One region of the Mammaliicoccus sciuri genome, then DNA from elsewhere that is predicted to be linked to it. Evidence: predicted binding sites of a transcription regulator. Region 1 holds the regulator's gene; the other holds the start of a gene.
What was found. Region 1 encodes LexA, which represses DNA repair genes until DNA is damaged. Its sites were predicted from a motif close to CGAACATATGTTCG; they were not measured.
Positions count from the first base shown of each region.

Region 2: the regulator LexA is predicted to act here: its motif matches at 14,995-15,008, upstream of uvrB (excinuclease ABC subunit UvrB).

Region 1 is NZ_CP094824.1:1,641,172-1,658,633, forward strand. Features, by position in the region: gene MUA60_RS08455 (cytochrome c biogenesis CcdA family protein) at 1-646, opposite strand, end outside; gene MUA60_RS08460 (YneF family protein) at 832-1,062, opposite strand; gene tkt (transketolase) at 1,190-3,178, opposite strand; gene MUA60_RS08470 (DUF896 domain-containing protein) at 3,264-3,500, opposite strand; gene sosA (DNA damage-induced cell division inhibitor SosA) at 3,578-3,772, opposite strand; gene lexA (transcriptional repressor LexA) at 3,917-4,537, shown strand; gene MUA60_RS08485 (CAP domain-containing protein) at 4,843-5,859, opposite strand; gene guaC (GMP reductase) at 5,878-6,861, opposite strand; partial or broken gene MUA60_RS08495 (metal ABC transporter solute-binding protein, Zn/Mn family) at 6,953-7,896, opposite strand; gene rpmG (50S ribosomal protein L33) at 8,057-8,206, shown strand; gene MUA60_RS08505 (amino acid permease) at 8,407-9,849, shown strand; gene MUA60_RS08510 (hypothetical protein) at 10,145-10,459, shown strand; gene MUA60_RS08515 (phosphoribosyltransferase domain-containing protein) at 10,472-11,872, shown strand; gene MUA60_RS08520 (Cof-type HAD-IIB family hydrolase) at 11,923-12,729, opposite strand; gene thrB (homoserine kinase) at 12,798-13,709, opposite strand; gene thrC (threonine synthase) at 13,706-14,770, opposite strand; gene MUA60_RS08535 (homoserine dehydrogenase) at 14,772-16,049, opposite strand; gene MUA60_RS08540 (aspartate kinase) at 16,248-17,462, shown strand, end outside.
Region 2 is NZ_CP094824.1:2,403,496-2,420,957, reverse strand. Features, by position in the region: gene gdpS (GGDEF domain-containing protein GdpS) at 1-432, opposite strand, end outside; gene MUA60_RS12675 (glycosyltransferase family 4 protein) at 689-1,744, shown strand; gene MUA60_RS12670 (YigZ family protein) at 1,751-2,401, opposite strand; gene MUA60_RS12665 (hypothetical protein) at 2,482-2,997, shown strand; gene fakB1 (fatty acid kinase binding subunit FakB1) at 3,071-3,937, shown strand; gene MUA60_RS12655 (DEAD/DEAH box helicase family protein) at 3,993-4,832, shown strand; gene MUA60_RS12650 (helix-turn-helix domain-containing protein) at 4,829-5,380, shown strand; gene MUA60_RS12645 (IS3 family transposase) at 5,344-6,207, shown strand; gene MUA60_RS12640 (helicase-related protein) at 6,207-6,746, shown strand; gene MUA60_RS12635 (ComF family protein) at 6,893-7,426, shown strand; gene hpf (ribosome hibernation-promoting factor, HPF/YfiA family) at 7,475-8,047, shown strand; gene secA (preprotein translocase subunit SecA) at 8,214-10,745, shown strand; one part of gene prfB (peptide chain release factor 2) at 10,758-10,829, shown strand; one part of gene prfB (peptide chain release factor 2) at 10,831-11,868, shown strand; gene cccB (cytochrome c551) at 12,013-12,333, shown strand; gene MUA60_RS12610 (LysM peptidoglycan-binding domain-containing protein) at 12,654-13,349, shown strand; gene MUA60_RS12605 (TlpA family protein disulfide reductase) at 13,473-14,048, shown strand; gene MUA60_RS12600 (HD domain-containing protein) at 14,048-14,698, shown strand; gene MUA60_RS12595 (DUF2198 family protein) at 14,707-14,937, shown strand; gene uvrB (excinuclease ABC subunit UvrB) at 15,068-17,050, shown strand; gene uvrA (excinuclease ABC subunit UvrA) at 17,056-17,462, shown strand, end outside.

The sequences.
Region 1 (17,462 bases):
TTAATAAATCAAAGAACAGTAATATTCCCATAATTATCATAATTATACCACCAAACTTCATGATAGCAACATTGTACTTTTTAATAATTTGTAATTTAGTTATAAAGAATGTTAGTACGAAAAATGGAATGCTGAATCCTAATACATATAACAACATATAAAGTAATGCTTGTGATGAATTAGTAGCAGCTAACGTACCAATCGCTGCAATAATCGGACCATTACATGGTGTCCATCCTGCAGCAAATGCCATACCTATAAGAAAAGTACCTATATAACCTGTGGGTTTCGTCTTGAAATTTATTTTACGGTCTTTCATTAAAAATTGTGGCTGAAATACCCCTAATATAATGAGACCAAATACAATAATAATAATGGCACCTAATTGCCTGATTAACGTTTGGTAATTAATCAACATACCAGAAATATATCCTATACCCATTCCAAGTATCATATATATAACACTAAAACCAAGTAAAAAGATAATCGTATGTAAGATTGCATTACGACTAAGTCCTTTAGTTTTGATGTCGTCATAACTCATACCTGTTATATAAGAAATAAACGCTGGATAGATGGGTAATACGCAAGGAGATACGAAACTTAATATGCCTGCACCAAAAGCTACAAATACTGTGATTTCCACAATGATCCCCCTCTCATTCATATTCTATTTTATCAAATAACAATTAAGTTAAAACACCTTTATTTGAACAATAAGTGAAAACTTAAACAAAATAAGAAACGAGCCTTAGACTATTGTATACGTCTGAGACTCGTTTAAAAATATCACGGTTATACGTTTTATTTTTACTTATGATTAATATAAGATTATTTAATTTTTTGATCCATATTCTTATTCATCATTGTCATCATTTGATTAATTTTCTTTTGAGATGGTTTTTGACCCATTTGCATCATCATCATACGTAACATTTCTTCGTTAATTGGTGGATTCTTTTTCAAGTAATCCATCATATATTTACGTGCAAGGAAGAATCCAAGTGCAAGCCCACCGATTAATGCCACGACGATTAATAATATTGCTAACCACGTTGCCATTATTTCACCCACTTTCTGTATCCTATAAAAGTTTACTAAATTCATTACATTTTATCAAGATGAAACTTAATGTTTAAAATGAAAAAGCCTCAGCCAAGTTTCTTGGATGAGGCTTTTTTAACATTCTTTAGAAGCTTAATACTTGGTTTAATACATTTTCTTTTGTAAATCCGTATTTTTCAACTACTAAGTCGCCAGGCGCACTTGCACCGAATGTATCAATTGTAATGACTTTACCTTCAATGCCAACATATTTATGCCAACCTAGAGAAGATGCCATTTCGATTGCTACACGTTTAGTGATAGATGCTGGTAATACTGATGCTTTATATTCAGCATCTTGTTGATCAAATGCATGCCAGTTAGGTAATGATACAACTTGTACACCTTTACCTTGTGCTTCGATATCTTTAGCTGCATCAATAGCTAATGAAACTTCAGAACCAGATGCTATTAATAAGTATTCAGGTTCGATTTCAGAACGATATACGACATATCCGCCTTTACGAACGCCTTCTTCTAATACTGACTCTTCAACATCTAAAGCTGTTAAGTTTTGTCTTGTTAACACTAACGCTGTTGGTGTTGTTTCAGATTCTAAAGCTACTTTCCATGCTACTCTTGTTTCGTTACCGTCTGCTGGGCGAATCACATTTAAGTTAGGAATCGCTCTTAGTCCAGCTAATTGTTCAACTGGTTCATGTGTTGGACCATCTTCACCGACAGCAATTGAATCATGTGTGAATACAAATGTTGAAGGTACATCCATGATTGCTGAAAGTCTTACAGCTGGTTTCAAGTAGTCACTGAATACGAAGAATGTTGCACCATATGGTTTAACACCACCGTGAACTGCCATACCGTTAACTGCAGCAGCCATACCGAATTCACGAACACCAAACCAAACGTTGCGTCCTTCAGGAGTTTCGCTACTAAAGTCAGCTTCACCTTTAACATTTGATTTGTTTGAAGATGCTAAGTCAGCTGAACCACCAAAGAATGCAGGTACTGATTTACTTAATGCTTGAATCACTTCACCTGAATCCGCACGTGTTGCACTGCTATTTCCAGCTTCATAAACTGGTAATTCTTTATCATAATCAACTGGTAATTCATTAGAAATAGCTTGTTTAAATGCTTGTCCTAATTCAGGATATTCATTTGTATATGCTCCAACTAATTTTTCCCAAGCTGCTTCGTCTTCATTTGCACGTTTAAGCATTGTTTCACTGAAGATATCATATACTTCTTGAGGTACATTAAAGCGTTTAGAAGGATCTAAACCGTATGCTTTCAATGCTAATTCACGTTCTTCTTCACCTAATGGAGCACCATGCACGCCATTAGTACCCGCTTTATTAGGCGCACCATAACCGATAACCGTTTTAACTTCGATTAATGTTGGGCCTTCTAATGTTTTTGCTTCAGTAATCGCTTTATCAATAGCTTCTAAGTCATTACCGTCTTCAACTAAGATATAGCTCCAACCATAAGATGTGAATCTTTCTTTAACATTTTCAGAGAATGCTTTATTTAATTCACCATCTAATGAAATATCATTAGAATCATATAAAGTGATTAATTTATCAAGGTTTAAGTGACCTGCTAATGAAGCTGCTTCATGAGAAATACCTTCCATTAAGTCACCATCACTTGCTAAAACATATGTGTAATGATCTACTACATCGTATTTATCTTTATTAAATTTACCTGCTAAATGTTTTTCAGCCATTGCCATACCAACACTCATTGCAAAACCTTGTCCTAATGGTCCTGTTGTTACTTCTACACCATCAGTATGTCTAAATTCAGGATGTCCAGGTGTTTTAGAATCCCATTGTCTGAAGTTCTTCACTTCTTCAAGTTCTAAACTACCTGAAACGTGTAATAAACTATATAGTAATGCAGAACCATGACCAGCAGATAATACAAAACGGTCTCTATTAAAATAGTTCTTAGATTGTGGATTGAAATTTAAATGCTTAGTCCATAATGCATATGCCATAGGCGCAGCACCCATTGGTAAACCAGGATGTCCTGAGTTAGCTGCTTCAATAGCATCTATACTTAAAGCACGGATTGAATCTACTGCAAGTTGATCTTTTTCGTTAAACATAAATGTAGTCTCCTTTATTCTTGTAATACCTTTTCATTATACATGAAATTTTTTCAAAAATTAATTATTATTACTTAATTTATACTTACTTTCTTATATTATTATTTTTTTGAATTTCTTTTACCTTATCAGGTGTTACATCATTACCTTCTGGATCTATGATTTTAGTATTCTCGATTGTATTTTTAAAATTACCGCGGAATGCTTGTAAATACTCAGCACGTAATTTTGATTGTTCTTTAGCTTCACTATCTGTTAAACCTTCAGATTTCTTTTTGTTCGCTAATTCGTTAATTCTTTCTATTTTTGCTTTATCTAGCATAATATCCCCACTTTCTTTATACATAAAAGATACCAAAAAACACGAGTAAATCCAAATGGATTTACTCGTGTTTAAATTCAATCTATTGACCCTACTAATGTATTGGAATCAGATATATGGTTATGTTGTTTAATTTGATGATCGGTCATTTCGTACGTTTGTTCTGTATTATAAAGATCATTAGACTGAGCTAAATATAAATATCCAATTAATAGAGTCATTAAGAATACTGCGATATACACTAATACTGTCTTCTTAATTGTAATTGTCATACTCAATTCCTCCTAGAACGTTTGTTTGTATTATCATAATAACAGAACAAATGTTCGTAGTCAATAAAAATACGAACAAATGTTTGTTCAAAGGAAACGTATGTGCTATAATAAATTTAAATAATTAATTGGGAGCGTGCGACTATGAAAGAATTAACTAAACGTCAATCTGAAATATATCAATTCATCAAACATATAGTACAAACGAAAGGCTATCCGCCTAGCGTACGTGAAATTGGTTTAGCAGTCGGCTTAGCGTCAAGCTCTACAGTACATGGTCATTTATCAAGACTAGAAGAAAAGGGCTACATTAAACGTGATCCAACTAAACCACGAGCAATAGAAATCACCGAAACAGTTGGAGAGAACATTAACCAAGAGAACACCATTCACGTTCCAGTTATCGGTAAAGTTACAGCAGGTATACCTATTACAGCTGTAGAGAATGTAGAGGAATACTTCCCATTACCAGCACATTTTACATCAACACATAATAGCAATATCTTTATATTAGATGTTGTCGGTGATAGCATGATTGAAGCTGGTATACTAGACGGCGATAAAGTAATCGTACGTAGTCAATCAATCGCTGAGAATGGTGATATCATAGTTGCAATGACAGAAGATGATGAAGCTACAGTTAAACGTTTTTACAAAGAAGAAACGCGATATAGACTTCAACCAGAGAACAGTACAATGGAACCTATTTATTTAGATAACGTTACAGTATTAGGTAAAGTTGTTGGATTGTTTAGAGAAATGTAACATAACAAAAAGGAGATGCGAACGCATCTCCTTTTTTCATATTCCCTTTATCGAGTTCTTTCTTTACTTGTCATATATTTATGATACATCTTTTTTGTTTAATAATTCTTTAATACGTTCTAAGACATCTAAATCTTTTCGTTTTATTTCTTTATTTTCCATGTAAAACTACCCCTTTATATGTTATTTCACCAATCAAAATTACTAGAAACAACATGTGTTAAACATTTAAGGAAATATGAAATATTGACTTTTCTCGATTTAATTATATCAACGTTGATAAGATAATATCATTTATCTCTTTTCTATTGTTGCGTGATGTAGTTCTCCGTCCAATATGGCTGTAATTCTTCGCCAATATCGACACCTACACCTAATTCTTTATAATCTTTATTTAAAATGTTTTTTCTATGTCCAAGTGAATTCATGAGACCATGATGTGCATATATACTACTGATTTGACCATAAGCCAAGTTTTCCCCAGCGGTAAGATAATTAAAACCATCTCGATCTAATCTATCAAATGGAGACATACCTTGTTTGTTATTATGATCAAAATAATCATTTTTCACCATGTCTTGACTATGCTTTCTTGCAGTTTCACTAACACGCTCATTATAAGATAATGTAGGTAGTCCAAACTGTACGCGTTCAGCATTTACAAGATCAAAGTTTTGTAATTCTAAAGCTTTTTTGTATTCATCAGAAGCTGCATGATACTGATTCGTTCGTTTATCTTCAGTTGATGATGCAATCTGCATGATACCTTTAATTTGATTATTTTCATGTTTATCATAAAACACGGTTGTATAGATGTTATCAAATTTGAAAACATCATAATCTTCATCATTTTGTATGAGTTTCACTTTGTCTTTTTCTATTGCTTTTTCAGGTTCTCCAAGTATAGAACGAACTTTATCTTTGTTCATTTTACTTGTGATACCTTTTTTAGAAGTTATAAGGTCTTGGTTTGTATATAAACCAGTTACTTTGTCATGATCATAACTTACCATCACAAATTCATGATAGTCGTTATGATACACATGCCATTTCTCGTTATATTCATTAGCAGTTATACGCTTAGGTTTACCAAGTTTCTTTTCTACTTCGTTCTTTGTTTGATTGATTTGAATATTATTAATCGCAAATTCTTGGTCATCTGGTGTCTTTAGTTCAACTTTCTTTGCTGATTCTTCGTGTAGTATTCCTTGTTGAACGTTCAATACTTTTTGCCCAATTTGTCTAGACAAATCTGATTCTGGGACTGGCTTGATAAGTGTTAAGCATAATAGCAACATAAATAAAAAGAATACTTTTCTCAAGTCGTCACCTCACTTGTTTTAGCCGCGATCACTGTCACCATTAAATATTGAATTACGAACAATTACATAGTCTACTTTTGTAATAGAATGTAAATCTTTTCCACCTGCATAAGAGATAGAACTTTGTAAATCTTGTTCGATTTCAATTAACGTATCTTTTAGAGAGCCTTTATGTTCAACAAACATCTTTTTACCCTCTACATTTTTACGTTCACCTTTTTGAAATTCAGATGCACTACCGAAATATTCTTTATATAGTTTACCTTCTAATTCAACTGTTTCTCCTGGAGATTCTTCATGTGCAGCAAATAATGAACCAACCATTACCATACTTGCACCGAATCTAATAGATTTAGCAATGTCACCGTTCGTTCTAATACCACCGTCAGCGATCATTGGCTTTCTAGCAGCTTTGCTACAAGCGTTAATTGCAGCTAATTGCCATCCACCAGTACCAAAACCAGTTTTAATTTTTGTAATACAAACTCTACCTGGTCCGATACCAACTTTTGTTGCGTCAGCACCCGCATTTTCAAGTTCACGAACACCCTCAGGCGTACCAACATTACCTGCAATTACAAATGATTCAGGAATATGTTGTTTAATATGTTTAATCATTCTTATAACTTGCTCAGAATGACCGTGTGCAATATCTATTGTTATATATTCAGGAACAAGTCCTTCGTTAGAAAGTTGTTCTATAAAAGTATATTCATTGTCTTTAACACCTACAGAAATTGAGGCGAATAAGTTTTGGCTTTGCATTTTTTTGATAAATGGAATACGTCCTTCTTCATCAAAACGATGCATGATATAAAAATAATCATTACTAGCAAACCATTCAGCTAGTTCTTCATTCATGACTGTTTGCATATTTGCAGGTACTACTGGTAATTTAAATGTCTTTGGACCAAATTTTACAGTAGTATCACATTCAGAACGGCTTTCTACTATACATTTATTTGGTATTAACTGTACATCTTCATAATCAAAAATTTTCATATCAATAACCTCTTTCACAACTATTAATAATAATCCATTAGTTACTATACATGGTTAAGTAGTAAAAGTAAACGAAATAATACTATAAATATTATTTATTTAGAGCTTTATCAAGAGTTTTGATATTTTCTTCCATTAAAGACTGATATGAAATATTTTTTTGTTTGGCTTCATCTTTAGTTAATACTTCTAAATTATGAAATTTTAGCGGTTTACTGTTCGCATCTTTCTTTATAATATCTGTCATTTTTGAACTAACATTTTGCTCATATAAAATATATGGTGATTTCGAGTTGTTAATATCTTTAATGATTTCTAGAATTTCTTTTTGTGTGGGTTCTTCATTATTCATGCCTGTGACACCTTTTTGTTTAAAGAGATATCTGTTAGCTAAATACCCTAGAGAATCATGAGAAATAAATACAGTATCTCTTTTTGTATCTTTCGTTACGTTTTGTAAACTTTCATCAATCTCGTTTATATCTTTAATGAGCTTTTGATAATTTTTTTGATAATATTCTTTATGCTCAGGATCCTGTCGTACGAGTTTATCTTTAATAGATTTAGCCGCTTCTTTATTGACAATTGGATCCAACCAAATATGAGGATCGTTAGCACTTTCTTCATCTTCGTGCTCATGTTCATGCTCTTCTTCACCGTGTTCATGATGATGTTCTAAAATATGACTTTCTTTCAAATTAGCTACTGCTTCTAATTTGTGATCATCACTTTTAATAGTAGAACTAATTTTTTAGCTACTGGATCTAATTCATTTGAAGAATATATAAACAAATCACTTTTAGCAATATTAAGCATTTCTTTTTGTGTTGGCTCATAATTATGTAAATCCGTACCACTTCGGTAAATAGAATTTGCATCTACATATTTTCCACCAATTTGTTTAGCAAAGCTTTCATACGGAAAGTTAGTTGCATATATTTTGATTTTGTCATTTGATGATGTTTGGTTGTTACAACCTGAAAGTATGAGTGCCATCGTTAGTAACGTACCAACTATAATATATATTTTTTTCATATTTTAACTCCTACGTTATTATTTATTTTAATTATAACAATATACGCTTTTACACATTATATCGCAATTATATAATACACATATTTTTGCATTGAAAACTCATTTGTATTGTGCTAAAATTATAAAACGTAACGATTACTGAATAGAAAGGCTGATGAACATGCGTGTCAATATCACGTTAGCATGTACTGAATGTGGCGACAGAAATTATATTACAACTAAAAACAAACGTACAAATCCTGAACGTATTGAAATGAAAAAATACTGTCCAAGATTAGGTCGTCACACTTTACACCGCGAAACTAAATAATTTCTTATTATAAGAAAATATACGACAAAGAAGTCAATTCATACATTTGAAATGGCTTCTATTTTTTATATTGGCACTTTATAACTTTAAAGCATTTATGCGTTAAAAGTTTTTGTTGCTTATTTACTGAAATACTAATAAAATAATATGTATATTTTATTTACAGATAAATTGTACAATTAGAAAGCAAGGTGAATTATATGGAAGAAATGAAACGAGGATTAAAGACTAGGCACATATCAATGATTGCCATTGGTGGCTCGATTGGAACTGGATTATTTATGGCCAGTGGTGCAGTCATCACTCAAGCAGGACCTGGCGGTGCACTTATAGCTTATTCAATCATTGGCGTTATGCTCTACTTTTTAATGACAGCTATAGGTGAACTTGCAACATTTTATCCAGTTTCTGGTTCATTTAGTGCTTACTCAAGTAGATTTATTGATCCATCAGCAGGTTTTACAGTTGGTTGGCTCTATTGGGTAATTTGGGCACTGGTAACAAGCGTGGATATATTAACTGCAGCAAAAATTATTACATACTGGGATATATTCCAAAATATTAACCCGTTTGTATGGAGCATTATTTTCTTAGTTATTCTATTCTTACTCAATGCATTTACTGTTAAAGCATTTGGTGAAGCTGAATATTGGTTAAGTTTTATTAAAGTCGCGACTATTATAATCTTCTTAATAGTTGGTGTACTTGTGATATTTGGAATTTTAGGTGGTAATGAACCATTAGGATTATCAAACTTCACTTATAAGGAAGCACCATTCGTAAATGGTATTTCTGGTTTCTTAGGTGTACTACTTGTTGCTGGATTTAGCTTCGGTGGTACAGAAGTAGTAGCTGTAACAGCTGGTGAATCTGAAAATCCTAAAGAATCCATGCCAAAAGCAATTAGACAAGTATTCTGGAGAATTTTATTATTTTATATTTTAGCAATCGCTGTGATTGCAGCAATTATTCCATATACTGATCCATTGTTATTAAATAAATCAAACACTGTAACACAAAGTCCGTTTACAATCGTATTTGATAGAGTTGGTATAGCATTCGCTGCTTCAATTATTAATGCAGTTATTTTAACAGCACTTATTTCAGCTGGTAACTCAGGTTTATATGCTACAAGTAGATTACTTTACTCACTTGCTCAACATAAGCAAGCACCTAAATTTATCAATAACTTAAATAGAAACAATATGCCATTTGTTTCATTATGTGTCACAATCATATTAATATTTACTTCAATCGTATATGCAACGATTAACACTGATGGTTATTATAAATTGTTGAATATGTTAGGCGCACTTGTTACTTTAGTTTGGTTAATGAGTATAATCAGTCATATTCGATTAAGAATGGCTATTAAGAAACAAGGCCAATCAACGACAGATACACTAGAATATAAAGCACCTTTATATCCATTAGGTCCAATCATCGTAATCGCTGTAATAGCATTCTTATTAATCGGTCAATCATTTGATAGCATTATGACATTGAACTACCCAATGTTAATCGAATCATTCTTACCGATTATATTAGGTTTCGTAGTATACTTTATTCATAAATTCACAACGAAATCAAAAATTATCAAACTAGAAGACATCGATTTAACAAAACACCAATATAAGAAATAATTTTTAAAAGCGCCACTCAAGTTGATTGAGTGGCGTTATTTTTATCTATAATTTTGTTCGTGCTCGCCTGTCTTAGTTACACTTTGACCTAGTTTTGTTACTAACGGCTTCCTTAGTTACACTTCCGCCGACTTTTGTAACGATAAACCCTTCATAAAATATTATTACCATAATCTCTTATTACCTCGTTCAAAGCGTTTATTAAAATATGCTAGCTATAATCTACTTTTTCTTATTGCAATATATATAGTATAATAAATATTAATGATAATTTTAGAATAAAGAAGGTGTAAATATGATAGGTCAAACTAATTTATTTGATGATGTTATGGAACAAGATGAACGTTTTGTCATTGTTGTTCAAAGTATTTATGACACACATGCTCAACTCGTTAAGAAAACACTTAGAGAATATACAAGTTTAACTCGGGAACAGATGCAATCATTATTTGATCATCTTAAAGATTTATATTTAAATGAACCTTTTGAAGAGAATCAAGCATTTTTTGATATTACTGTTTATACGAACCAAGACTATGCAGCGGACCAAATTTATGCGCATATTAAGAGAAAGAAATTCAGCCATGAATGGACGCACACAAGTAAATAAAGGAGTAATCACATGTCCCAAGTAAGTAAAGTTTTTCCTTTAGATAACGAACAACAAGTTGAAGTGAAAGTTAAAGAAAATAGATTTGATTTTGAAATAGATGAAATGCTTGCAATTACACAAGAAGAACATTCAAAATTTCCATTTATACCTGTATCGCCTTGTTTAGGATATTCTAGAGGATTATATCCAGAACATCCTTTACTCGTTGGTTTATTGTTAGGATTTTTATACCATGAGTCTTTAACAGGTGAAACGGATGAACGCATTCAAACAATTGCTAAAGCTATTAATAGTAAAAATCGCAGTAAAATGATTCAAGCTATAAATATGGTTGAATCTAATAAACTTGGTCACTATCCACCAACGAGATTTCTAGGTTTAAGTGAACGTGCTGTCAATTTAGGACAATCAATTTTTAGTTTATTTGATGATGATGTGATGTTCTTAGCTTCTACACGAGATAAGATTATTTCTCATCCACCATTATTAGACCATAGCGATATTGTTGACCCTCAAGAACGTTTATTTTTCTATACGAAAGATAAAGACTTCTTTGATAATGATGAACGTGTCGCAATCATTGATAATCATTTATTAAATGGTAATTCTGTACTAAATCTCATAAAAAAGATTTATGATAAATGTCCTGAAAGAGAAACATTTACTGTATTAACACCTATTGATTTAAGATCTCAAAGTGTGAAAGAAGCATTTTCAAGCTTGGAAAAATCTTTAAATATTAAAATCAATATCATTTCACTCATGTCATTTGACGTAGAAATCACAGCTATAGAGCATGAGACGAAAGATTTAATCCAAAACGAATTACTAGACAATCAGAAGCATGATACGAAAGTTCAATATTACTCTTTAAGAAATGTCATCAATGATCATTTCATTGTAAAAGCTCAAAACATGCTGCGTGATGGTACGATTCACGATAATCCATACTTTATTTCAACAGGTAGATTCACTTTAAATGGTAAAGAACAACAAGTATCTGAAGACCTATTTCAACGTATGGGCGAATTATTAAATGACTTTTTAGATGATTCACCTAAATTCGTCATTGGTATAGGAGAATTCATGTACGTACCACTTCAAATTGCTCGTTATTTACCTGGTAAAGAAATTCGTGTACAAGGTACAACACGCTTTAATTTCGATTCGAGTACATTAAGACATTCTAATAAAAAGATTAGCTTTATGTCGCCATTAGAAAGAACAATTACGCATTATTTATATAATTTAGAGATTGATCAATACGAACAAATCATCGTATTTGTTGAAAGACTGAGACATAAAACTGAAATAGATGATATTGTACAACAATTAAAAATACTTGGGGCAAAATCAATTCTCGTAATTGAAATGACTTCAATTGCATTTAATGAAGATCGTCACGAATAATAAAAAGCAGTTCAAATCTTGAATTTCTTAAGGTTTGAGCTGCTTTATTTTTATGCTTTTAATATTTTCTCTAACGCTGTTACGATACCATCATGGTCATGGTCGTCTGTAACGACATCCGCAATACCTTTAATCGTATCGTTCGCATTTCCCATAGCAACACCAACTGCTGCTCTTTCTAACATATCAGAATCATTTAAACTATCACCAAAAGCTATCACTTCTGAGAAATCCGCTTCAATTTGATCAAACAACCTTTGCAACGATTTCCCTTTAGATACTTCTCTATTCATAAATTCTAAAAAGTACGGTTTACTTATTGTTGATGATACTTGGTCATTAAATTTGCCATTCAACGCTTGATTTGCACTTGCAATGTTTTCCTCGAAATCGACACCCATAATTTTTGGAACGTCACCTGTTATAGCTTCTTTAATATCATTAACTTTATTCATTGGAAGACCTGTTAGTTCACTTTCAATGTTCATATAATCATGTGTTGTATCATGAATTATTTGGTCATTTAAATACGTTAAATAAAAGAAACGATGACTTCTACAATAATCAATAATATCGTGTGCATCCTTTTGACTGATTGTTTGATTAAATACGATACTTTGATCTTCTGCCTTTATAACAAAAGCGCCATTATAACTTACGATATAGCCTCCATAGCTTTTTAAATCTAGTGCTTCTGCATGCTTAACCATACCTGCAGTTGGACGCCCTGAAGCGAGTATTAACGTCATGCCTTCTTTTTGTTTCTCCATTAAGTATTGATATGTTACTTCACTTATTTCATTCTTTGAAGTTAAAAGTGTATCATCCATATCCATTACGATGTATTTATATGTCATGTTTATCTCCTTAAATATAATAATGCTTATATTCTATCATACATAGAATATAAGCATCTCATTTTTAATTATAAGTTTATAATTTTTTGTCTAATACCATATCGATTAATGGTTACCAATTCTGATTCGCAATCTTCGAATTCGTCTTGTAAGGCTCTCACAAGCTTACCACTCAATTCTTTTTTGACGAGCGTTAATACAGTTGGACCAGCACCACTAATAACTGTCGCATACGCACCATGTTCTAAAGCTAATGCTTTAATATGTTCAAAACCAGGGATCAAATGTTGACGATAAGGTTCATGAAAACCATCTTTCATCATCATCTTTCCAGCTAATTCATAATTATGTTGAATTAACGCACTGATCATCGTATTGCTTATCGCACTATATTTAACAGCATCTTTTAAAGATAATGATTCTGGTAATACTTTACGCGCTTTCTCCGTTGATAACTCATACGCTGGTATTGTAGCAATTACATCGACTTTTGGTATATCAATATATGAGACATCCGTATGTTTAGCTTCTGGATCATATACCCCTAAGACTAATCCACCATAAATTGTTGGGGCAACATTATCTGGATGTCCTTCAATTTCAGTTGCAAGTTGTAGTAACTCATATTTAGATAACTTTAAATTTGCAAAATAATTAGCAAGAAATAAACCTGTTACGAGCGCAGATGCTGAACTACCTAATCCTCTCGCAAGTGGAATATCGCTATACATTTTTAAATTTAATGCAGGCATTTCTTTAGAAAATTTCTCTGTAGCAGTTTGTGCAATTTTAGTAATATAATGGTCCTCGTTGTCAGGTAAACCTTGAAGATGAGGTCCAATATGCTCAAAATGCCATTTGCCATCTTCGGAAAGATGTGCTTCTACTTCTAAATATTTATCTAGAGCCATTCCGATTGAGTCGAAACCAACCCCAAGGTTAGCAGTTGAGGCTGGTACTTTAAGCTTTAATTTCTTCATTGTAAAGCACGCTCAATATAATCAATAATTGCTTGTTCGTCATTTTCTAAAGGTGTAATTGGTGAATCAAGTAAATCGATCGCAGTATCAGGATCTTTCAATCCATTACCTGTTAAAATTGCAACAACAGTTTGATTTGGCTCTAATTTACCTTGTTCATGCAATTTCAACAAACCTGCAATTGAAGCGTTACTCGCTGGCTCACTGAAGACGCCCTCTTTACTTGTCATAAGTTTGTACGCTTTAAGAATTTCTTCATCTGTCACACTATCAATTAGTCCGTTTGACTCATCACGCGCTGCTTCAGCTAATTTCCAACTTGCAGGATTTCCAATTCTAATAGCAGTCGCTACTGTCTCTGGGTTTGTGACAACTTTACCTTGTACGATTGGAGACGCACCTTCCGCCTGGAAACCACACATAACAGGTAAACCTGATTGATTTAATTGATGATATTCTTTGAAACCTTTCCAATATGCTGTGATATTTCCAGCATTTCCTACTGGTATCGCAAATAAGTCTGGCGCTTTACCATCTAATTGTTCAACAATTTCAAACGCACCAGTCTTCTGACCTTCAATTCTATAAGGGTTTACAGAGTTTACAATTGCTATTTCGCCTTTTTCTGCTACTTTTTTAACGATATTTAATGCTTCATCAAAATTCCCTTTAATTGATACAATTTCAGCACCGTACATAACTGCTTGTGCTAATTTACCAAGTGCTATTTTACCTTCAGGAATTACAACAATAGCTTTTAAACCTGCTCTTGCAGCATAAGCGGCAGCTGAAGCTGATGTATTACCAGTAGAAGCACATATTACAATCTTTTTACCTTCTTCTTTCGCTTTTGCGACTGCCATTACCATACCTCTATCTTTAAAAGAACCTGTAGGGTTAAGCCCTTCAAATTTAGCAAATAAATTAATGTTCAATTTATCTGATAAATAAGGTAAGTGAATTAATGGTGTATTACCTTCATTTAAAGTCAGTTGAGGTGTTCCTTCGTTTACTGGTAAATATTCTTTATAATTATGAATTAATCCTTGCCATCTGCCCATATTACTTATCTCCTTCAATTGGATAATATTTCAAAATATTAATGCCATTTTCTTTTAATTGATCAACTGGTAATTCATCAATACCTCTGATAACAATACCATACGTATTTTCAGTACGTTGTTCTACTTTTACACTTCTATGAAATTCAATTGTCGCTTTAATGTCATCTCTTAAGACATCTTCTTCTTTGTCACTTTCAACAATGATAAAATGACTATTTTTCAGTGGGAATTTAACCACTTCATCTTCAACGATTTCTTTCGTACGTTCTGTTTTAAGTTCAAAGTGTGGCGGTAACGTATGTAAATCTGATTCAAATTGTAATGAAACGTTTAATAAATCAGATACAACTGCACTACCAGTAGCTAAACTACCTGCTCCTTTACCATAAAACATAGTGTCTCCAACAGCATCACCAATAACATATATAGCATTATATTCATCTTCTACATGTGCCATTTGATGACTATTTGGTAATAATGTCGGTTTAACACTCGAAATAACTCGGCCATTCTCATATTTACCTTGACCAATTAATTTAATTTTATAGCCTAATTTTTCTGCTACTTTAATATCTTCTATTTCAACATCAGAAATACCAACTCTTTCAACATCATTTAACGAAATCACCCTATTAAATGATAAATAGCTCGTAATTACGACTTTACGAGCTGCGTCAATCCCTTCAACATCGTCAGTTGGATCCGCTTCTGCATATCCTAAATCTGTTGCAAGCTGTAATGCTTCTTCATATGATTTTCCTTCACGTGTCATTTGACTAAGAATAAAGTTAGATGTGCCATTAAAGATACCCATAAATTGATTAATATTATTGGCATTTAATCCATTATTAATCGCATTTACAATCGGAATACCACCTGCTACACTCGCTTCATATTTAAGCGCAACTTTATTTTTCTCAGCTAAATCTTCTAAATCTCTTAAATGTACGGCTAATAAATCTTTATTTGCAGTAATAACGTGTATACCTTTAGAAAGAAATGCTTTCAACCATTCTACTGTTGGTTCGATACCACCCATTACTTCAATAACGATATCCAATTCATCGTCTTCTAAAATTTCGTTAATATTTTCAGTTAAATGATAGCTAGAAGTATTAATTGCACGTTTCTTGTTAACAGAACTCACAAGAATATGTTTAATATGTATAGATTTCCCAATCGTGTCTTCTATTTGCTTTTTATTTTCTTCAACAATCTTTACGACACCTGTTCCAACAGTGCCAAGACCTAATACTGCTACATTTAATACTTTCATTTCCTCACTCACCTTAAATATATTGTTCTTGTTAAAAATACAAATGTCTACTTGAAATAGACTTAAGTTTATTATAGTATAAATTCATTAAAGTTTTTTGTAAAGTTTGAATAATTAGAATTAATAGTAATATTATCATTATTTCTCGCTTTGTAAAGAGCTACAATTATATTACCCCCCAGTAAAAGGACTGATAAAATGAAAGTTTCAAAATTTGGCGGAAGTTCCGTCGCTAACAGTGAGCAAATAAAAAAAGTCGTTAACATCATTAACTCTGATGATGAAAGAAAAATTGTAGTCGTATCTGCACCTGGAAAAAGATTTAAAGAAGACATCAAAACAACAGATTTGCTTATACGCTTATATGAAAAAGTCATTAATCAATTAGATTACTCAAACAAACTCAGCCAAATTGTTGGTCGTTATGAAGAAATTGTGACTGAACTAAATATGGATCGTTCTATTTTAGATGAAATTAAAAACCACTTATTAAATTTGATAAACGTGTATCATGATAAACCCGAACGCTTACTAGACGGTTTAAAAAGTTGTGGAGAAGATTTCAATGCGCAACTTATCGCACAATATAATAGTCAGTTAGGTTTCCCTACACGTTACTTATCGCCTAAAGATGCAGGCATCATCGTTACAGATCAACCGGGTAACGCAATGATATTAGAATCGTCATATGAGAAGATTTATAAATTACGTGAATATGATGAGAAATTAATCATTCCTGGATTCTTTGGTTATTCTGAAAATGGTGATATCGTGACTTTCCCAAGGGGTGGATCTGACATTACAGGTGCTATCTTAGCAAGAGGTATTAAAGCAAGCTTGTATGAGAACTTTACAGATGTGTCAGGTATCTTTAGAGCAAACCCAACAGTCGTATCTCAGCCTGAAGTCATTCCAGAAATAACATATAGAGAAATGCGTGAATTATCATATGGCGGATTTGGCGTATTTCATGACGAGGCACTAGAACCACTTTATAAAGATCGCATTCCAGTTGTCATCAAGAATACAAACAGACCAACTGATAAAGGAACATATATTGTAAGTGAACGTAACATTTCTAACTTATCTCATATCGTTTCTGGCGTAAGCTGCGATAAAGGATTTACAATTATCAACGTCAAAAAGTACTTAATGAATAGAGAAGTTGGATTTACACGTAAAGTACTTAGTATCTTAGAAGAAGAAAACATTTCAATCGAACATATTCCATCTGGTATCGATAGCATTAGTATTATAATGAGATCGACTCAAATTAAAGGAAAAGAAGAAAGAGTTTTAAATAAAATTCGTGAAAATATTCCTGTAGACGAGTTAACAATTGATTATGATTTAGCTATTTTAATGATTGTAGGAGAAGGCATGAATAAAGCAGTTGGAACAGCTGCTGGAGCA
Region 2 (17,462 bases), 760 kb from region 1:
TAAAAAGATAAGTGTTATCGCAATAATCATAATGCTGATTAAATACAATAATTGAATACTCACGAAATCACTTTGTTTAAGAAAAGGACCTATCATCCCAACAACAATTGCAATAATTAGTAAATGGATATCTTCTAAAAAAGGTGTACCCATTACAAATATGTCAAATAGTACAATAACTACGGCACTTAAAACAGAATAAAATAAATTAGTAAATCTTCCTAGGAAGAGAATAGGTATAAAACTTAAAGAGAATGCATAGTCATGATACTGTATAGGATTAGATATTAATAATATTGAAACACCCGTCATTAAGAGGGTGATATAATTTTGTGAAAAAGTCACAGTTCTCGTTTCGCTATATTGTATTCGATGGTATAGATAAAATGCTGCAATAGTTACAGATATATTGAATATAATTGCTTGTATCATTTAACACCATCCTTCATTTAGTAAGCCATATGATATTGTAATCTATTAGATTGCTTTTGTCACGGTATAACAGGTTATTTTGTTAAAAAAGTTTCTTTTTTCACATGTTTGCTATTAAAGCTAATTTATACGTAAAAATATTTGATTTCATAAATGTGGTATACTATTGTTTTTATAGCATGTAGAATGAAATTTTGATATTCTAGAAGTAATGTTTTAATTAAATTCGGTGCAACTACAAAATGAAGGTGACTCAATGTTTACTTTACAACTAATATTACTAACCATGATTGTAAGTTTAATACTAACACCTTTAGTTATCGTTCTTTCTATTAAAATTGGTGCTGTTGATATGCCAAACGTTAGAAAAGTTCATACTAAACCCGTATCAGTATTAGGTGGCTCAGTCATTTTAATATCTTTTCTCATCGGATTATGGTGGGGGAAACCAGTAGAACATGAAACAATTCCTATTATACTAGGTGCGATTGTCATCTATCTTATAGGTTTAGTGGATGATTTATATGATATGAAACCACTTGTTAAATTAGCAGGTCAAATTGCTGTATCTTTAATCGTCGTTTTTAACCACGTCACATTAGATTTTATTACATTACCATTTGGTGTTGTAATTGAATTTGGAATCTTTAGTATTCCAATGACAATATTCTGGGTTGTTGCAGTAATGAATGCAATCAATTTAATAGACGGTTTAGATGGCTTAGCTTCAGGCATATCATGTATCGCTTTAGTAACAATAGGATTTATCGCAATATTACAGCAGAACATATTTATCATGATGATATGTAGTGTGTTAATAGGATCATTATTAGGATTCTTAGTATTTAACTCACATCCTGCTAAAATATTCTTAGGTGACAGTGGGGCATTACTATTAGGTTATATAATCGGTGTGTTATCACTATTAGGATTTAAGAACATTACATTAATATCGCTATTCTTCCCAATGGTTATACTAGCAGTACCATTTATCGATATGTTATTTGCAGTAATACGTAGACTACATAATCGTCAATCTATCGTTCAAGCAGATAAATCGCATTTACACCATAGATTATTAGATTTAGGCTATACACATAGGCAAACCGTCATATTAATTTATATGATTGCCATATTATTCAGCATATCAAGTGTCATCCTTTATTTATCACCACCATACGGCGTATTAATGATGTTTATAATGATACTAATAACAATAGAATTAATCGTAGAATTTACAGGACTCGTAAATGCAAATTACAGACCAATATTAAACTTATTAACAAGAACAAAGTACAAAAAAGAACGCTAATGTCGATTAGCGTTCTTCTTCTTTATTATATGGAAATGGTAGTGCGATGATATCTTGTCTGTTTAATTCGTACTTACCTTGGTTGACTTCGTTTAGGAAATCGATAAATGGTTCTTCTTCTGATGCTATCACATGTATAGTATAGGTTACTTTGTCTGTATATGCAGTATCTACTAGTTGATAATCAGTTTGTTGTAACTCATGCTCGAAGCGTCCTGTTTGATCATAGTCTAATGTTACTTCAAACGGTATTGCATCTAATAAAATAATTCTGCCAACTTCTTTAATAACTTGGCTGACTGCACTTCCATATGCACGTATTAATCCACCTGCACCTAATTTAATACCACCAAAATATCTTGTAACGACAACAACAACATTATGAAGTTGTTGTTTTTTTAATACTTCTAACATAGGCACGCCTGCTGTTCCTGATGGTTCACCATCATCATTTGCTTTTTGAATAAGCATTGTAGGACCGATAACATAGCTAGAGCAATTATGTGTTGCATCATGATGTTCTTTTTTCTTTTGTTGTATGAATGCTTTCGCTTCATCTTCAGTTTCTGCAGGATGAATACTCGCGATAAATCTCGATTTATTAATGACAATTTCAGTTTCATGTGCTGATTTGATTGTAATTAGTCCTTCTGCCATGTTAATACTTCTCCCTTTACATCGTAATCTGTTACGATTATTATATACTATTGATAATAGTCGGGAAAGGATTGTATGAATTGAAGAATAAATTATTGATGTTGTGCTTAGTGTTGTCTATCGTGTTAGCTGCTTGTGGGTCAAAAGAAGAAGAAAAGCAAACGACTGACAAAGCAGATGATAGTCAAGGTGTTCTATTAGATGAAAAAGGAAATCCGAAAGATACGATTCAAGTAAATAAAGATACTGAAAAAGCAGTCAAAGAAGCTATTGAAAAAAATAGAAAGTCTTTAAATGATGGTGATGTAGAAGCTTACATTAAAACAATCGACACAGATTCAAAACAACTAGACGTTAAAGAGGAAGAAAAAGTGTTGAAAGATACACTTAAAAGTTATAAATTCGATAAAAAAATATCCAATATTAAGTTTTTAGAACAGAAAAAAGATCAAGTGGTTGTATTCTATAATGTGGAAACAACAGCTCATCCTAAGAATGGAAGTAAAGATGAGAAAAAAACATTTAACGAAGTTGTGACGCTTGTTAAAAAGGACGGCACATATAAATTTTCAAAAATGGCACAGGCAGCAATTTAGTTTATAAACTTCTTTTCAAATAACCAAGAATTAGATATGATGAGTATGGAAGAGAATCAAGGAGGATAACTTTATGAAGATTGCTGTTATAACAGATTCAACAGCATATTTAGATCAAGCTTATATAGATAAATATAATATTAGAACAATTGCGCTTAATGTTATATTTAATGATGAAGTTTATAAAGAATTGTCAGAGATAAGTACAGAAGATTTCTATAAAAGAATGAGAAATGAAAAACAATTACCGACAACATCTCAACCAGCTATGGGTCAATATGTGGAATTACTTGAGAGTTTGAGAGACGAAGGATATACAGATGTGATTGCAGTTCACTTATCAAGTGGTATAAGTGGTACATATCAATCAGCTGTGACGTTAAACGATATGGTAGAAGGTATAAACGTACACGCATTTGATTCTGAAATCTCTTGTTCAGTACAAGGCTTCTATGCTCTAAAAGCAGCTCAACTTATCGAACAAGGTATGACAGTTATTGATAACATTCTAGAACAATTAGAGAATATGAAACAAAATACAAATGCATATTTCATAGTAGATGATTTAAATAACTTGAAAAAAGGTGGCCGCTTAAATAGTGCACAAGCATTAGTCGGCACGATGTTACAAGTGAAACCATTGTTACACTTCGTTGATACAAAAATTGTCCCTTACGATAAAGTGAGAACAAAGAAAAGAGCAATGAAACGTATTGAAGAACAATTAGCTAAAGAAGTTGAAGGTTATAAAAACTTATCTATTGTTATTATTGAAGGAAATGATAAAGAGACCGCACTTTCTTGGAAAGCGCAAGTTGAAGAACAATTCCCTGATGCACAAATTATTATGAGTTATTTTGGACCAGTAATTGGGACGCATTTAGGAGAAGGTTCATTAGGTTTAGGATTCACAACGACCGAATTAGATTTAAGTATATAATATAACTACAGCACAAAAAGCCGAGGCTTTTTGTGCTTTTTTTATGGAGGTTAGTATGAAATTATACGGACGTATATGCCGAGATTTAAATGATATAACGACTGAAAGAGTTAAATATACTAAACCTGGCGTGTCTTTAGTTCAAGGTAAATATATTTGTAATCAGTGTGGTAACAAAGATCAAACATTGTTTTATCAGTATTTTTGCCACCATTGCGAGCACATTACAACCTATTGCAGATACTGTATTGCACTTGGTAAAGTTCAAAGTTGTAAAGACATTTATGTCATTGAGAGTTTGCATGAAGCATCAAAATGTCATTATCAATTGGATTTTGAATTGAGTGAACAGCAACAACTCGCATCCTCTAAAATTAAAGACGCTATTTTAAAGCAAGATCATTTATTACTCCATGCTGTGACAGGTGCAGGTAAAACAGAAATGATATTTGAAGGTATGTCGCAAGCCCGAAAAAACGGTATGAATGTTGCAGTTGTATCACCAAGAGTAGATGTCGTAAAAGAAGTTTATTTAAGGTTGATAAACGCATTTAAAGATGAACACATTGATTTAATGTATGAAGGACAATTCGCTCAGTTTAACAGTGCGTTTGTCGTATCGACCGTTCATCAACTTATACGCTATGATGGACATTTTGATGTGGTTATCGTTGATGAAGTAGATGCATTTCCGTTAGAAATGGATAATCAACTGATGCATACCATTCGAAAAGCTTCTTCAGGACAATCTAGTCATATTTATTTAACAGCAACGCCTAACAAGCAACTCCTTTCTATATTTAATCACAATCAAATAATTAAACTCCCCGCAAGATGGTACTGCACCCCTAAAGTTAGAGTAAAAAAACTAACTTTAGGGGGTGTTTTAATATGACAAAATATAGTGATGAATTTAAGTTGAAAGTTGTAAGAGATTATCTAGATGGCCATTATGGTTATCGAAAATTAGCTAAAAAATATAATATACCTGATAAAATTATTATACGAACATGGGTAAAAGCCTTTCAATCATTCGGTGTAGATGGCATTAAAAAGAAACAGAAAAAGACAGTTTATTCTGTTACATTCAAAATAAATGTATTAAACTATATGAAAAGAACAGGCGATTCCTTCCAAGATACAGCGATTAAATTTGGCCTAAATACCCCATCTATTATTGTGCGATGGAAAAAGATATATGACAAAGAAGGTGTGGAAGGACTCGAAAAGCCGAAAGGACGACCTCCCATGAAAAAGAAGAAACAGAAGAAATCTAATCAAAACCTATCACGAGAAAAAGAGTTAGAGCTAGAAAATGAAAATCTTCGATTAGAGAATGCTTATTTAAAAAAGTTGAACGCTTTTCGAGAGAATCCGAGTGCCTTTCTAGAAAAGCACAAGCAGCAGTGGCATTCGAACTCAAAGAAGAAGGATTCAAATTAAAAGATATCTTAGTAAAGGTTGGTATACCAGAAGCAACCTATCATTACCATGCCAAACAATTACAAAAGGAAGATTTAGATAAAGGTTGGAAGAAAAAGATCATTGAACTTTTTCAAAAACACAACGGTAAATACGGCTATCGTCGTATATATTTAGCTTTGAGAAATCAAGGTTATCTCATTAACCATAAGAAAGTACAACGAATTATGCGAGAACTAGGATTAAAATGTCAAAAATTCACACGTAAATCACGCTATCAATCATACAAAGGTACAGTTGGTAAAGTGGCTGAAAATCGCTTGAATCGTAGATTCCATACATCTATTCGACTTCAAAAATTAGTGACAGATATCACTGAATTTAAATGTGCTGAAGAACAAAAATTATATCTCAGCCCTATTATGGATTTATACAATGGGGAAATCATTTCTTATGGTATATCCAGAAGACCAACATTAGACTTAGTACTTCAATCATTGGATAAAGCAGTTACAATCATTAAGCATGAAGCTCCATATCGTACGACGATACATTCTGATCAAGGTTGGCATTATCAGCATAATGCATGGATTAGAAGATTATCGGAACAAAGGATTTATCAAAGTATGTCACGTAAAGCGACGTGTGCGGATAATGCTTCTATGGAGAATTTCTTTGGCATCATGAAGCAGGAAATGTATCATGGAGAAGAACTTGTTAACTATGAAACATTAAAAAGAAGAATTGAGGATTACATCTATTGGTATAACAATGAACGTTTGAAATTAAAATTGGCTGGACGAAGTCCAGTACAATACCGAACTCAATCCAGCCAATTAATAGCATAATGGAAACTCTAACTTTTGGGGGTCACTACCGATATCATAAACATCCATTACCAGTTCCAGAATTTCAATTTAATAACATTAAAGAAAATAAACTCAATCAGAAGTTACTTGCGTTTCTTAAATCTCAAATAGAACAAAATAGAAAGACATTTGTCTTCTATCATAATATTCAATATATGGAACAAATATTTAAAGTATTCCAAGGTTACTTTTCAAAAATTGATTATGTATCCAGTCAAGATGCAATGAGGCATGAAAAGGTGACGCGTTTAAGAAATGATGAAATAGACATTATGTTTACGACGACAATATTAGAAAGAGGCGTTACGTTAGAAAAATTAGATATCGTCATCGTGCATACAGAAAAGTTTACAAGTAGTGCCATCATTCAAATTGCAGGTCGTGTTGGTCGAAAATTATCTTGTCCAACTGGCAAGGTATTGTGTTATCACGAAGGTATCACACGAAATATGATACAGGCGAAACGTGAAATTATTGAAATGAATGATTTAGCACGAGAGAAAGGATGGTTAATTTGAAGAGGTGCATAATTTGTCAAAATCATATCAATGAAGTGATCGATTTGTTAAATCTTTTTTCAAGGCAATCTATAATATGTGAGCAATGTGCCAATCAATTAACATTTAATCATGAAGCAAGACGATGCAAAAGATGTTTAAAAATAATGTCTGAAGAAGAGGAGGATTGCTTAGATTGTCAGTGGCTTTCAAATAAATATCCATTAATTAATCAACTATATACGTTGTATGACTATGATGGTCTTATCAAAGCGGTCATACAACAATATAAGTTAAAGGGGGATGTTGCACTTAATCAAGTATTTCAATTGCCGCTGAAATTATTTAAGCAATATGATTATGTTATTCCGGAACCCATTCATCCTAATAAGTTAGGGCAGCGTACTTTTGATCATGTAACAACGGTATTGGATAATCAAAAAATTAAATATATACAGATTTATGAAACTGAAGAAAGGCAAAAGCAATCAGAATTAACTAAATTAGAAAGGTCATCTCAGCATAATCCATTTAAAATAAATAAGGACTTAGACTTTGAAAATGAGAGAATATTACTCGTAGATGATATTTATACAACAGGGTTAACAATTCATCGATTAGCGGAACTTTTATTTGTTAGAAAAATCAGAAAAATAGATGCCTTAACATTTGCAAGAGCAGTAAATAATGATAAAATATAGGTAGGAAGAAACACAAGAGAAATTGAGCGTTAAAGGAGTCGGTGTTTTATGATCAGATTTGAAATTCATGGTGAAAACATCACAGTGACTGATCCGATAAGAAATTATATTGAGGACAAAGTAAGTAAACTAGAAAGATATTTTACTAATGTCCCAGAGGCGATAGCCCACGTTAAAATCAAAACTTATCAGAATTCTAGAAGTAAAATTGAAGTAACTATTCCGTTGAAAGATGTTACTTTAAGAGCTGAAGAAAGACATGAAGATTTATATGCTGGAATCGACTTAATAACTAACAAACTCGAAAGACAAGTACGTAAGTACAAAACAAAGGTTAATAGAAAGTATCGCGACAAAGGGCGAGATAAAGATGTCTTTGCAGTAAGTGCAGATTCAGCTGCACCTGAAGAAGTTGAAGAGAATGATAGCGATAATGAAATTGAAATCATCCGTTCTAAGCAATTTGCTTTGAAACCAATGGATTCTGAAGAAGCAGTATTACAAATGAACTTACTAGGACATGATTTTTACATCTTTACTGATGCAGAAACAGATGAAACAAGCATCGTGTATAAACGTAAAGATGGTAAATATGGATTAATTGAAACTTCAATACAATAAAAATCATTTACACCAACTGGTGCAGAATTTCTGCACCAGTTTCTTTGGCTATTGATAGCTTTTCATGTACAGAGGTGGTAATCTTAAATAGTGTAAAAAGAGATATAAACGTGATATGATATATTGTTGTAAGATTACTAGTTTTCTAGTTGAAGGAGAGAACAAAATGGGTTTTTTATCAAAAATAGCTGATGGTAACAAACGAGTTGTTAAATCACTCGGAAAATTAGCAGATCAAGTCATCAATTTAGAAGATGAAATTGCTAAATTAACAGATGATCAATTAAGAGAGAAAACAGAACAATTCAAAAAAGAATTGTCAGAAATAGAAGATTATAAAAGGCAAGAAAAATATTTAGACAAAATACTACCTGAAGCATATGCAATCGTAAGAGAAGCATCTACTAGGGTATTTAATATGACACCATTTAAAGTACAAATTATGGGTGGTATTGCTATTCATCGTGGTGATATTTCAGAAATGAAAACTGGTGAAGGTAAAACATTAACAGCAACAATGCCAGTTTATTTAAATGCGCTAACAGGTAGAGGCGTTCATGTTGTAACAGTCAATGAATATCTATCAAGTTCACAAAGTGAAGAAATGGCACAATTATATAATTTCTTAGGTTTATCAGTTGGACTTAATTTGAATTCAATGGATACGAATCAAAAGCGTGAAGCATATTCAGCAGATATCACGTATAGTACAAATAATGAACTTGGATTCGATTATTTAAGAGACAACATGGTTACGTATAAAAAAGACCGTGTTATGAGACCTCTTAACTTTGCCATCATTGATGAGGTTGACTCAATTTTAATTGACGAAGCGAGAACACCACTTATCATTTCAGGTGAAGCAGAAAAATCAACAACTTTATATACTCAAGCCAACGTATTTGTAAAAATGCTTAAAGGTGAAGATGATTTTAGTTATGATGAAAAAACTAAAGCTATCACATTAACAGAACAAGGTATTGATAAAGCTGAACGTATGTTCAAAATTGATAACTTGTTTGACGTGAAACATGTTAACTTAATGCATCATATTAATATTGCATTAAAAGCAAATAGAACAATGTTTAAAGATAAAGATTATGTTGTTGAAGATGGGGAAATTATGATTGTCGACCAATTTACAGGTCGTACAATGCCAGGTCGAAGATTCTCTGACGGCTTGCATCAAGCAATTGAAGCAAAAGAAGGTCTAGAGATTCAAAATGAATCTAAAACAATGGCATCTATTACATTCCAAAACTTCTTTAGAATGTACAACAAATTATCAGGCATGACAGGTACAGCTAAGACGGAAGAAGAAGAGTTCAGAAATATTTACAATATGACTGTTACGCAAATTCCAACAAATAGACCAATACAACGTAAAGATGAAGCGGATTTAATTTTTGCATCACAAAAAGGTAAGTTTGATGCAGTTGTTAAAGATGTAATCGAGCTTCATAAGAAAGGTCAACCAGTATTATTAGGTACAGTTGCCGTTGAAACAAGTGAATATATTTCACAACTATTAAAGAAAAAAGGCGTTAGACATAACGTTTTAAACGCGAAAAACCATGAACGTGAAGCAGAAATTATTTTAAATGCAGGTCAAAAAGGTGCAGTAACCATTGCAACTAACATGGCTGGTCGTGGTACGGATATTAAACTTGGTGAAGGCGTTGTTGAACTTGGTGGTTTAGCTGTTATTGGTACAGAACGACACGAATCAAGACGTATCGATGACCAATTAAGAGGACGTTCAGGTCGTCAAGGTGACGTTGGTCGAAGTAGATTCTACTTATCATTACAAGATGAATTGATGGTTCGTTTCGGATCAGAACGTATGCAATCTTTAATGGGTAAATTAGGTATGAATGATGATACGCCAATTGAGTCTAAAATGGTTTCTAGAGCAGTAGAATCTGCTCAAAAACGAGTTGAAGGTAATAACTTCGATGCACGTAAACGTTTGTTAGAATACGATGATGTACTAAGAAAACAACGTGAAATCATTTACGGTGAGCGTAATGATATTATTGAAAAAGACGATGTACAAGACATTGTTAAAGATATGATTAAATCATCATTAGAGCGTGGCGTGAACTATCACTTCGCAACAAATGAAGAAGAAATTGATTTTGAAGCACTCGTTCAATATATTGAAGACTCATATGTACCACAAGGTGCAATTAAAGTTGACGATATTCGCGGTAGAGATTATGAAGATATCGTAGAAATTGTATTAGAAAAAATTAAAACACAATACAAAGCTCAACAAGAAGACTTTGGTGATCAAATGTCTGAATTTGAACGTATGATTGTGTTAAGAACAATAGACCGTAAATGGACTGATCACATTGATACAATGGATCAATTACGTACAGGTATCCACTTAAGATCTTATGGTCAAATCAATCCACTTAGAGAGTACCAAAATGAAGGTTTAGATTTATTTGAAACAATGTTGAATGAAATAGAAGATGAAGTAAGTAAATACATTCTTAAATCAACTATTGATCGCGGTGAACAAGTTGAACGTGAACAAGTTGAAATAGGTGAAGCTAAACATGTGAGTGCGAATGATGGTAAAGAAAAAGTTAAACCAAAACCTATCGTCAAAGATGAACAAGTTGGCCGAAACGATCCATGTCCATGTGGTAGTGGTAAGAAATATAAAAACTGTCATGGTCAAGCATAAAGGAGTAATTTTATGGAATTAACGGAAATTAGACAAACATTAAATAAAAATAATGAAAAATTAATGAATATTAGGGGGTCTCTTTGACTTAGAAAATAAAGAGACGAACATTCAAGAATACGAAGAAATGATGGTTGATCCAACATTCTGGGACGATCAGAATAAAGCACAAGACATCATTAACAAAAACAACGCATTAAAGTCTGTCGTCGGTGATTTTCATACATTAAATCAACAGATTGAAGATTTACTTACAACTGTTGAATTGTTACAAGAAGAATATGATGAAGACATGCACGAAATGCTTGAGCAAGATTTAAAAGCGTTACAAACAGACATCGATCAATTTGAATTGAAACTTCTACTTAATGGTGAACATGATGAAAACAACGCTATATTAGAATTGCATCCAGGTGCAGGTGGTACAGAATCTCAAGATTGGGGTTCAATGCTACTTAGAATGTATCAACGTTTCGCAGAACAAAAAGGATTCAAAGTGGAAACGTTAGATTATCAAGCTGGAGATGAAGCGGGCATTAAAAGTGTCACAATTCTTATCAAAGGCCATAATGCATATGGATATTTAAAAGCTGAAAAAGGTGTCCATAGATTAGTGCGTATTTCTCCATTCGATTCATCAGGAAGACGTCATACATCATTTGTATCTTGTGATGTAACACCTGAATTTAATAATGAAAAAATAGAAATAGAAGTTAATTCTGAAGACATTACAGTCGATACTTATAGAGCATCTGGTGCAGGTGGACAGCACGTCAACACGACTGATTCAGCTGTTCGTATTACACACCAACCAACTGGTATCGTCGTTACATGTCAAAATGAAAGATCACAAATTAAAAACAGAGAACAAGCTATGAAAATGTTAAAAGCGAAACTCTACCAAAAAGAACTTGAAGAACAAGCAGCAGCTCTAGATGAAATTAGAGGTGAACAAAAAGAAATTGGATGGGGGAGTCAAATACGTTCATACGTATTTCATCCATATGCTATGGTTAAAGATCATAGAACTAATGAAGAAACAGGTAATACAAACGCAGTTATGGATGGGGACTTAGATCCATTTATCGATGCATATTTAAGAAGCCAAATTAATGAAAAATAATTTAAAGTAAGAAGCTAGGATGATTTTAAAATATCCTAGCTTCATTTATGATAATTAAAATTGTGAATTATTGAACAAAATGATGTCAGACGCTGGTTTACATGGTAAAATATAGTTGATAATAAAATGAATGGAGTGTTATACATGAAAATCAAAATGGGCATGATTTCTGTAATAGCATTATCATCGTTAGTATTTGCAGGATGTGGACAATCAAGCGATGATAGCAGCAAAGAAGAATACAGTTCACAAGGGGAAAAAATCTTTAAAAACAATTCTTGCGTAGGATGTCATGGTAAAGATTTAGATGGTGCATCTGGACCATCACTTAAAAAAGTCGGTGCCAAAATGTCTGAGTCAGATATTGAAAAAATTATCAACGAAGGTAAGGGGAATATGCCGAGTCAAGTTGTAGATGAGAAAGAAGCAAAAGAAGTTGCTAAATGGTTAGCTAAACAAAAATAATCATTTATATTCATTTTGTATATAAATTGGAAATTTTAACGTTGAAACACATATGTATTTTAATTGAATATTAATAAATAAAAAAGACGATGTTAATTGTGTGTAAATAATTAACATCGTCTTTTAAAATGGCTACATGACAGTCTTTAGTAACATTTTTATCTATAAAATTATAGAATGTTAACGTTTATATTACAGATTTGTAACAATACAATATTGCGATAGATATTGTGCTATATTATTTCCAGTATTAATTGAGAAAAATCATATAAATTTAAAATATAAACGTAAATACATACACTTCGGGAGGATATGTCATCATGAAGAAGACTTTCATTACATTAGCATCTGTTACAGCTTTAACAAGTTTAGCAAGTTCATCTGCCTATGCAGCTGATATTAAAGTTAAAGAAGGACAATCATTAGAGAATATTGCAGAAGAATATGGCACATCAGTATCTGAAATTAAATCATTAAATAATATCGACGTAGACGTTAAAGAAGGACAAACATTAAAAGTATTAGAAGATAACATCTATATAATTCAAGAGGGAGATACACTTAACAAAATTTCTGAAAAATTTGATGTTAACGTATCAGACTTAAAAGAATGGAACAATTTATCTTCAGATTTAATTTTAGTGGGTGATGAATTAAAAGTTGCAGCAGAAACTTCAGAACCAACTGCTGAACCTACTAGTTTAACAGTTAGTGCACCTGAATCTCCTGCTCAAGAAGATGCATTATTAAGATACGTATTTGAACAAACATCATACGGTAATGTATACAATAGTGAAGATTCAGTAGCTTATGTTGCACCGACATTTAACTACAGCCAATCAGCTGGTTCAATTTTACAATCAACTGCTGGTGGATATGGACATGTAGCTTATGTAGATAAAGTGAATGCTGATGGTTCAATTCAAGTTTCTGAAATGAACTACCAAGGTGTAGGCGTAGTATCTTCACGTACAATTTCAGCATCAGCAGCTGGCTCATATAATTATATTCATTAGTTTTTATAGAAATTTAATAAATAAGCAAGTAGTTAATTCAGTTTAAGAATTTTAACTATTTGCTTTTTTTTATCATTATAGTTGATATAATAAACGTAAATGCTAGTGTAGAGGTTTGAAAACATGAAAAAAAGGTTAAAAATCATATTAGTTATACTTTTGTTATTGATTATTAGTATCAGTGTTTATAAAGTATTAGATATCAATAAGTTTCAAACGAACGAACAGTTTAAAGAGCAACAAGGGAAGCAAACGTTTCAAAACAGTCATCCAGCTACAGGCATGAATGTAAATGATGAAACTGTTAATGTTTTTTCAACTGAAAAATCAAAACAATTAAAAGAGGTAACATCTAAAAATGATATTACTGTTATTAATTTATTTGCCTCTTGGTGTGACCCTTGTAAACGAGAAATGCCTGAACTTGTAAAATATGCAAAGCACGAAGATAAAGGTGTCGAATTAGTTGGTTTAAATGTTAAAGATAAACGAAAACCAGCTAAACAATTAATGGACGATGTAAATGTGAATTACGATGTTTACGTTGCGCAAGATGATTTTCTAGAAAAATATAAATCGTATAATATACCTACAACTTTATTTGTAGATAAAAATGGCGAAATCAAAAAAGTGTATTTAGGTGAATTATCTGAAAAGACACTAAACAACTTAGTTACACAAGTGAAGGAGGAAGTTTAATGGGGGTACATCAATATTTTAAAAGTTTGTCTGATTTAGAGAAATTAGTAAGATGTCCAGGTAAATTTAAGTATCAAGACCATAATGTCGCAGCACATTCTTTTAAAGTAACGAAAATAGCGCAATATTTAGCAACAGTAGAAGAACAAAATGGTCAAGAAATAGACTGGAAACTTGTATATGAAAAAGCTTTGAACCATGATTATCCTGAAATATTTACTGGTGACATTAAGACACCTGTGAAATATGCGTCTTATGAAATTAAAAAATTATTCTCTCAAGTTGAAGAAGAGATGATCGATAAATTTATAACAGAAGAATTTCCCGAGCAATATCAAGATATATATAGACATAGACTACAAGAGGGTAAAGATGATAGTATAGAAGGGCAAATATTAAGTGTTGCTGATAAAATTGATTTATTGTATGAATCTTTTGGTGAAATTCAAAAGAGAAATCCAGAACCTTTATTCTTCGAAATTTATGAAAGTTCATTGGAAACGATCATGCAATTTGATCATTTAGCTTCTGTACAAGATTTTATTCAACATATTATACCTGATATGTTACAAGAAAAATTTATACCACGTTCAGAGTTAAGAGAGATAACAATGACGATACTTGAGAAACGTGAAACAAAAAGGAGTTAGTGAATTGAATGATTTGGCCGATTCTAGCTTTGTTTCTTCCTTGTTTAATGGTAATTATTTTCACGCAAATTGCTCAAAATAAATGGATTGGATTACTTGTATCCAGCATCATAATTGGTGTTTCGGTTTATAAAGGCTTTTTTAACAATGAGCTTATCATGTTGTTAGATGTACTGAGTTTAGTAGCAGGCTTTTATATAGTTGATACACTTAAAATAGATAAAATTGAATCAAGATAAATAAGAGGAAAAATCATTTAGATTTTTCCTCTTATTTGTATGTAAATTTAAAATTAACGAACAAATGTTTGGTCATTTTTACAAATTTTTGATAAAATAAATATATATTACAGAAAATGAGGAGGTTCCTATGCAACATTTTCCTTTTAAAATACATTCTGACTATTCACCTCAAGGGGATCAGCCAGAAGCTATTAAATCTCTTGTAAAAGGCATTAACGAAAGCAAGAGACATCAAACTTTACTAGGTGCGACAGGTACAGGTAAGACATTCACGATGAGTAATGTCATCAAAGAAGTCGGTAAACCCACATTGATTATTGCACATAATAAAACGTTGGCTGGACAGCTATATAGTGAGTTTAAAGAATTCTTTCCTGAGAATAGAGTAGAATACTTCGTAAGTTATTACGATTATTATCAACCTGAAGCATATGTACCTCAAACAGATACTTTTATTGAAAAAGATGCCTCTATAAATGATGAAATTGATAAACTTCGACATTCAGCTACTAGCGCATTGTTTGAACGAGATGATGTTATCGTTATTGCGAGTGTCAGCTGTATTTATGGTTTAGGTAATCCAGAAGAATATAAAGACTTAGTTGTAAGTACGCGTGTTGGTATGGAAATGGAACGTAATGAACTGTTAAGAAAGCTTGTCGATAACCAATATTCACGAAATGATATAGATTTTAGACGTGGTACATTTAGAGTTAGAGGAGATGTTGTAGAAATATTTCCAGCATCACGTGATGAACTATGTGTCAGAGTAGAGTTCTTTGGAGATGAAATCGATAGAATTAGAGAAGTAAATTACTTAACAGGAGAAGTTATTGCTGAAAGAGAACATTTTCTATTTTATCCTGCATCTCACTTCGTAACACGTGAAGAAAAAATGAAAGTTGCGATTGAGCGTATTGAGAAAGAACTTGAAGAACGATTGGCAGAACTTCGAAAAGAAAATAAACTGCTAGAAGCTCAACGGCTTGAACAAAGAACGAATTATGATTTAGAAATGATGAGAGAAATGGGCTTTTGTTCAGGCATTGAGAACTATTCTGTACATTTAACGTTACGACCAAAAGGTTCTACACCATATACTTTATTAGATTACTTTGGTGATGATTGGTTAGTGATGATTGATGAATCTCACGTAACACTTCCTCAAATTAGAGGTATGTATAATGGAGACCAAGCGCGAAAAAATGTCTTAGTAGAACATGGCTTTAGATTACCAAGTGCTTTAGACAATAGACCGCTTAGATTTGAAGAGTTTGAAGAAAAAACGAAACAATTGGTTTATGTTTCAGCAACACCGGGACCATATGAAATTGAACATACTGATGAAATGGTCGAACAAATTATTCGTCCAACTGGTTTGTTAGATCCAATTGTCGAAGTGAGACCAAGTGAAAATCAAATAGATGATTTAATGGCTGAAATTAATGAAAGAATAGAAAGAAATGAACGTGTATTAATTACAACATTAACTAAAAAAATGAGTGAAGATTTAACGACTTATTTAAAAGAAGCCGGCATTAAAGTGAATTACTTACACTCAGAAATAAAGACATTAGAAAGAATAGAAATCATTCGAGACTTAAGAATGGGTGTTTATGATGTATTAGTTGGGATTAACTTACTAAGAGAAGGTTTAGATATCCCAGAAGTTTCACTTGTGACGATTTTAGATGCAGATAAAGAAGGTTTCTTAAGATCAGAGCGTTCGTTGATTCAAACGATTGGTCGTGCTGCGCGTAATGATAAAGGTAAAGTGATTATGTATGCAGATAAAATTACAGATTCTATGAGAACAGCATTAGATGAAACAAGTAGAAGACGTACTACTCAAGAAGCGTACAATGAAGAACACAATATAACACCACAAACAATTAACAAGAAAATACGTGATGTGATATCAGCAACTGTAGAAACAGATGAAGTAACTGAAAAAGATACTAAAAAAACGCCTAAGAAACTTACGAAAAAAGAAAGAGAAAAGACAATCGAGCGCATAGAAAAAGAAATGAAAGATGCTGCGAAAGATTTAGACTTCGAGCGTGCATCTGAACTAAGAGATATATTATTTGAACTAAAAGCAGAAAGGTGACTGAGATGAAAAACAAATCCATCATCGTAAAAGGTGCAAGAGCACATAACTTAAAAGATATAGATATAGAAATACCTAAAGACCAACTTGTTGTTATGACTGGATTATCTGGTTCAGGAAAGTCGTCTTTAGCATTTGATACGATTTATGCAGAAGGTCAAAGAAGATATGTAGAATCATTAAGTGCCTATGCGAGACAATTTTTAGGGCAGATGGACAAACCAGATGTAGATTTAATTGATGGTCTTTCTCCAGCGATATCAATTGATCAAAAGACAACAAGTAAAAACCCAAGATCAACTGTTGCTACTGTGACTGAAATATATGATTATTTAAGACTATTATATGCAAGAGTTGGAAGACCAATATGTCCAAACCATGGTATTGAAATTAAATCACAAACGGTTCAACA